DNA from 2 places in the Hydrogenophaga sp. UC242_50 genome. Region 1 is predicted to be linked to the other one. Evidence: riboswitches for the same ligand, from Rfam matches in the RefSeq annotation. Region 1 holds a riboswitch; the other holds the start of a gene.

Region 1 (3,335 bases):
GCATGCCATCGGCGAGGCGCGGGCGCTGCTGGGCGAAGGCCCGGTCTGGTCGCCCCGCGACAACGCGCTGTACTGGGTGGACATCCTCGCGCCGGCCATCCACCAGCTCGACGCCGCCAGCGGGGTGCCGCGCGAAACACCGCTGGGCGCCATGGTGAGCATGGTCGTGCCCATGGCCTCCGGTGGTCTGCTGCTCGCCACGCCCTCGGGCCTGATGGCCATGGCGCCCGACTCGGGCCGCATGACCCTGTTCGCCCACCCCGAATCCGCCCGCCCGGGCAACCGCTACAACGACGGCAAGTGCGACCGGCGCGGCCGGCTGTGGGTCAGCTCCATGGACATGGGCGCCATGGCCAACCGGGGCAACCTCTTTCGCGTCGATCCGGATGGCAGCTGGGAGAAGGTCGACAGCGGCTTCACCGTGCCCAACGGCCTGGGTTTCAGCCCCGACAACACGCGGATGTATTTCACCGACACCTTCCGCAAGACCATCTACGAATACGACTTCGACCTCGCGGCCGGCCGCATCGCGAACCGCCGCCCCCTCGTGGTCTTCGGCGCGGGCGAAGGCAAACCCGACGGCCTGACGGTGGATGCCGAGGGCTGCCTCTGGGTGGCCGTGTGGGACGGCTGGGAACTGGCGCGCTTCGGCCCCGACGGCCGCGAGCTGATGCGGGTGCGCCTGCCGGTGCCACGGCCCACCAGCTGCTGCTTTGGCGGCGCCGACCTCGGCACGCTCTATGTGACCAGCGCTTCGGTGCGGCTGGGCTCGCAGGCGCTGGCCAGCGCACCGCTGTCGGGCGCGCTGTTTGCCCTGGAAGTGCCGGGCGTGCGCGGCCTGCCGGAAACCACGTTCGCCGGCTGAAACCGACCGCAGGCCGGTTACCTGCGCGGTGTTCACCGCGCCGTCACATGGGCTGTCCACAGTGCAGGCTCCGTGAACGACGCCGAGATGCCATGCTGAACAAGACCCAGAAGGGCCGCGCCGAGCTGCGACCCGGGCAACGCCAACTCGCGCAGCGCGAGCGCGCCCTGCTGCTGCTGGCCGATGGCCGCAAACCCGATGCCGAGCTGTTCGCCCTGTTCGAGGGCCAGGGCCCCACGCTCGCGGCCGACCTGATCTCGCGCGGCTACCTTGTGGACGAAGCACCACCGCCGCCCCGCACGCCGGCCAACACCCCGCCCACCGTCTCCGCCGACGCCTTTTCCGGCCCCCGCTCGCTCGCCAGCGCGCGCATGTTCCTGTTCGACCTGAGCGAGCGCATGTTCGCCCCGCGCGACAAGGCCATGGCCCAGCGCTACCGCGACGCCCTGCGCGAAGCGCGCGACGTGGGCGACATGCTGGCCGTCAGCCGGGCCATGATGGCCGACGTGGAGCGCCTGGCCGGCAGCGAACGCGCCGACGGCATCCGCGAGCGGCTGGCCCGCCTGCTGCCCGAATCGGCCCTGGAAACGCCCTGAAACACCGGCCCGCCGGACGCCGTGCGATACACTCGCCGGGTCAGGAGAGAAGCCGATCCGGTCCCCGGAGAAGGCTCGCCGAAGGCGCAGGCGGCACCGCACACCGGGTGCCCTGAACGCTCAGGCAAAAGGACTGGCAAACACGGGCCGCGAGGCCGGTGTACCCCCCTGGAGAGAGGCCGTTCCTCGAAGCGGCCCACCGAAGGAGCAAGCGCGGCATCGCCCGCGTGAATCTCTCAGGTAAAGCGGACAGTGGGGCAGCGCACGGATGAACCGTGTTTCGCCCCACCGGGGCCTGCCCCCTTGCCTGAAAGCCTCTGCCGTGCCCGCTGCCGCCGCCCCGCTTCTCCAGACCCCGCTGCACAAGCTCCACGTCGAACTGGGCGCCCGCATGGTGCCCTTCGCCGGCTACGACATGCCGGTGCAGTACCCCACCGGCCTCATGGCCGAACACCACCACACCCGCAAGGCCGCCGGCCTGTTCGACGTCTCGCACATGGGCCAGCTGCGCCTGGTCGGGCCCGACGCCCCCGCCGCCTTCGAGACGCTCATGCCGGTGGACGTGATCGACCTCGGCGTGGGCAAGCAGCGCTACGGCCTGCTGCTCAACGACGAGGGCGGCATCATCGACGACCTGATGTTCGTCAACCGCGGGCACGACCTCTTCGTCATCGTCAACGGCGCCTGCAAGGCTGGTGACATCGCGCACATCCAGGCGCGCATCGGCTCGCGCTGCGAAGTCATCCCCCTGCCCGACCGCGCCCTGCTCGCGCTGCAGGGCCCGCTGGCGGTGGACGTGCTGCAGCGCCTCGTGCCCGGCGTCGAAAAACTGATCTTCATGACCGGCTCGCCCTTCCAGTGGCACGGTGCCGACCTCTTCGTCACCCGCAGTGGCTACACCGGCGAAGACGGCTTCGAAATCTCCCTGCCCGGCGACCGCGCCGACCAGTTCGTGCGCACCCTGCTGGCCCAGCCCGAAGTGATGCCCATCGGCCTGGGCGCGCGCAACTCGCTGCGCCTCGAAGCCGGCCTGTGCCTCTACGGCAACGACATCGACACCACCACCACCCCGGTGGAAGCCGGGCTCAACTGGGCCATGCAGAAAGTGCGCCGCACCGGCGGCGCGCGCGCGGGCGGCTTCCCCGGCGCGGCGCGCGTGCTCGCGCAGCTCGACGGCAGCGAACCGCTGACCCGCAAGCGCGTGGGCCTGATCGCCCAGGAATGGGTGCCCGTGCGCGAGAACGTCGAACTGCAGAACACCAGTGGCGAGGTGATCGGCAAGACCTCCAGCGGCCTCATCGGCCCCAGCGCCAACAAGCCCATCGCCATCGGCTACGTCACACCCGAACACGCCGCCCTGGGCACGCCCGTGGTGGCGATGGTGCGCGGCAAACCCGTGCCCATGGAAGTCAGCGCCATGCCCTTCGTGCCCAACCGATACTTCCGCGGCTGATCTCACTTTTTTCGTTTCTTTTTTCAGGAGCTTTTTCATGACCACCAAGTACACCGAAGACCACGAATGGATCACCGTTGACGGCGGCATCGCCACCGTCGGCATCACCGTGCACGCGCAGGACGCGCTGGGCGACGTGGTGTTCGTCGACCTGCCCGAAGTCGGCAAGAGCTTCGCGCAAAAGGAAGTGGCCGGCGTGGTCGAGTCTGTGAAGGCCGCGGCCGACGTGTACATGCCCGTCAGCGGCGAAGTCACCGAAGTCAACGAAGCCCTGCGCGCCGACCCGTCGCTGCGCAAACACCGACCCGCTCAAGGCCGGCTGGTTCTTCAAGGTCAAGCTCTCCGACCCGGCCCAGGTCGACGCCCTGCTGGACGAGACCGCCTACAACACCTTCGCCAACGCCTGATCCGCCTCTTCTCC
Region 2 (3,335 bases), 2.0 Mb from region 1:
CAAACCCACCACCACGACCAAACGCGCGCCGCTGGCGCGCTCCGCGGCCAAGGCCGTGGAAGAAGTGACACCGATCGAAGAGGATTCCAGCGTGAACCTCACCGAAGCCGATCTCGCGGTCGCGCAGCGCGTGTACCTCGGCAACATCCCCTGCGAACTGGGCTCGGCTGTGGAGATCGTGCCCGCCAAGCGGCAGGGGTTCTTCATCGTGCAGGTGAAGAACATGCGCAACGCGCGGTACTACATGCACCCGGTGGAAAGCCGCACCGGTGCCATCCGGCTCGAAGACCCGAAGCGGGGCGCCATGTGGCTGCAGTTGGGCAACAAGTCCATGCTCATGAGCCAGCAACTGGGCAAGCGGCTGGCCGATGAATGCATGAGTCCCGAGCAGCTGACGCTGGCCGGTGAGATGAAGCGCAACCCGCCCAAGGGCCTGCTGGATCCGGTGGACCCCCCACCGGCCGCCGCGCCACCCACCCCGCCGGCCAACCCCAACTAGCCGCCGTCCACCTTGAGGCGTATATAATTCATATACGTTTCATATATAGGTGATGAATGGGGATCGTCAAGATTTCGGACCTGATGCACGAGAACCTGCGCGTGGCGGGGAATGCGCTGAGCAGGTCCATCAATGCGCAGGCCGAACACTGGATGCGGGTTGGCATGCTGACCGAGCTTCACCCGGCGCTGGACCACCGGGAGATCTGCCAGCTGTTGGTGCGGGCGGAACTCGCGGGGGGCCTGGACATCACCGTGGCGGCCGCGACCCCACCGGGCAAGTCCCGCACAGCCCCGGCGGGCCAGCGCTAGTGGCTCGCGGCATCACCATCAAGTCCGCCGAGGACATCGAGATGGCGCGGCGCGCCGGCAGGCTGGCCGCGGAGGTGCTCGGCATGATCGAGCCCCACGTCGTCCCCGGGGTCAGCACGGAGACGCTGGACCGGATCTGCCACGACCACATCGTGAATGTCCAGGGCGCCATCCCGGCCAACCTGGGGTACCACGGGTACCCCAAGACCATCCTCACCTCCGTCAACCAGGTGGTCTGCCACGGCATCCCCTCGCCCGACAAGCTGCTGAAGAAGGGCGACATCATCAACATCGATGTGGCCGTCAACCAGGACGGCTGGTTCGGCGACACCAGCCGCATGTACTTCGTCGGCACACCCAACGTGCTGGCCCGGCGTCTGGTGGAGACCACCTACGAAGCCCTGCTGGCCGGCATCCGGCAGGTCAGGCCCGGCGCGACGCTGGGGGACATTGGCGATGCCATCCAGTCCGTCGCCCATCGAGAGCACTTCAGCGTGGTGCGCGAGTACTGCGGGCACGGCATTGGCCGGATCTACCACGAAGAACCGAACGTGCTTCACCATGGCCGGCGCGGCGAGGGGCTCAGGCTGGAGCCGGGGATGGTCTTCACCATCGAACCCATGCTCAACGCAGGCCAGCGCGAGACCCGGACCTTGGCCGATGGGTGGACCGTCGTGACCAAAGACCGCTCCCTGTCCGCCCAGTGGGAACACATGGTGGCCGTCACGCCCGAGGGACACGAGGTGCTCACGCCCTGGCCGGGTGGCACGGGTGCCCGCGCACCGGTGTGACGCCCGGGTTTTGACCCTCTGATAGACTGCGACGCTCTGCGGGAGAGCGAGGCGTGTCGCGCCTCCGCCGAAGGCGCAAACTCCCATGATCGCTCAGGCCACCGGACCGCAGACACATTTCGCCGACTGGAGAGAGGCCGAGCCGCACCGCGCGCGCACCGGCACACCGAAGGGGCAGACTGCCGACGCAGTCGAAACTCTCAGGTAAAAGGACAGGGGGAGAGGCGCTTTCACCTGAGCCTTGCCCATGTTCTCCTTTCGAACCCCTTTCACGGCCCGGTTCTTCGCCGCGCTGGCCCTTGGCCTGTGCATCGGCGTTGCCCTCGGCGCCGCCCATGCCTTGCACCGCCTGTGGCAGCAGGTGCCCGAGGTTGGTCACCTGGCCCACTACGAACCGATGCTGCCCATGCGCATCCACGCCAGGGACGGCAGCCTGCTCGCCGAGTACGGCGAAGAGCGGCGCGAGTTCGTGCCGATCGAGCGCATCCCGTTGCGCATGCAGCAGGCCTTGCTGGCCATCGAGGACGCGCGGTTCCACGAACACGGGGCGGTGGACTACGCGGGCCTCGTTCGCGCGGCGCTCGGCAACCTCCTGGCCGGTGGGCACGCGCAAGGTGGCAGCACCATCTCCATGCAGGTCGCGCGGGTCTTCTTCCTGAGCCGGGAGAAGACCTACCGGCGCAAGGTCATGGAGATCATGCTGGCCTACAAGCTCGAATCGGTCTACAGCAAGGACAAGATCCTGGAGCTGTACATGAACCAGATCTACCTGGGCGAACGGGCCTACGGTTTCGCGGCGGCCGCATCGGTCTACTTCGACAAGACGCTCGACCAGCTCAGCGTCGCCGAGGCGGCCATGCTGGCCGGCCTGCCCAAGGCGCCCTCCGCCTACAACCCGGTCGCCAACCGCGAGCGCGCCACCGTGCGCCAGCAGCACATTCTCAAGCGCATGCGCGAGCTGGGGCATCTCGATGAGCCGGCCTATGAGCAGGCCCGCGCCGAGCCCCTGACCTTGGCGCTGAACCACCCGTCGACCGACCCGGCATCGGCCTACGCGGTCGAACAGGTTCGCAAGATGCTGGTGGAGCGTTATGGGGACGAGGCCTACTCGCGGGGCCTGGATGTGACCACCACCATCCACGTGGCCGAGCAGCGCGCCGCCACCCATGCCTTGCGCGCCGGCCTGTTGAATGCACAGCACCAGCGCGGCCCCGCGGGGCCGGAAGGCCATCTGAAGCAAGCCGTGCAGGCCGACGACCCGGCCGGCATCCGCCGGGCCCTCGCGCCCTACCGGGACAGTGGCGCCTTGCGCGTGGCGCACCGTGCTGGAAGCCTCGACCTCCGCCGGCATCACGGCCGCCCTGCGCGACGGCACCGTGATTCGCATTGCACGCCACACGCTGAGCCCGGGCAGCAGCGCGCTGCTCAAACCCGACGCACCGGCGCGCAGGCGCATCGAACCGGGTGCCGTCGTTCGTGTCGTGGCCGACACGGCCGGGCGCTGGCGGCTGACACAGCTGCCGCAGATGCAGGGCGCGCTGGTGTCCATCGATGCGAGGTCGGGTGAGATCCTGGCACTGGCCGGGGGCTTCGACTTTGCGTTCAACCAGTTCGACCACGCGGTGCAGGCGGTGCGCCAGCCGGGATCGACCTTCAAGCCCTTCGTGTTTTCCGCCGCGCTGGAAAAAGGCTATTTCCCCGGCACCCTGGTCGACGACACGCAGCGGCTGGTCA

What was found. A riboswitch is a leader RNA that binds a small molecule or an ion and turns the genes downstream of it on or off. The one in region 1 is predicted to bind glycine.
Region 2: it holds a riboswitch for glycine, as region 1 does, so the genes downstream of both, ACFJGX_RS03910 (transglycosylase domain-containing protein) here and gcvT (glycine cleavage system aminomethyltransferase GcvT) in region 1, are expected to answer to the same signal.

The regions. Positions count from the first base shown of each region.
Region 1 is NZ_CP170553.1:4,102,028-4,105,362, forward strand. Features, by position in the region: gene ACFJGX_RS20885 (SMP-30/gluconolactonase/LRE family protein) at 1-865, shown strand, start outside; gene ACFJGX_RS20890 (hypothetical protein) at 958-1,461, shown strand; glycine riboswitch at 1,493-1,607, shown strand; glycine riboswitch at 1,620-1,724, shown strand; gene gcvT (glycine cleavage system aminomethyltransferase GcvT) at 1,730-2,914, shown strand; partial or broken gene gcvH (glycine cleavage system protein GcvH) at 2,952-3,321, shown strand.
Region 2 is NZ_CP170553.1:759,534-762,868, reverse strand. Features, by position in the region: gene ACFJGX_RS03925 (hypothetical protein) at 1-499, shown strand, start outside; gene ACFJGX_RS03920 (ParD-like family protein) at 556-810, shown strand; gene map (type I methionyl aminopeptidase) at 810-1,601, shown strand; glycine riboswitch at 1,631-1,720, shown strand; partial or broken gene ACFJGX_RS03910 (transglycosylase domain-containing protein) at 1,849-2,493, shown strand; partial or broken gene ACFJGX_RS03905 (hypothetical protein) at 2,900-3,067, shown strand; partial or broken gene ACFJGX_RS03900 (penicillin-binding transpeptidase domain-containing protein) at 3,001-3,335, shown strand, end outside.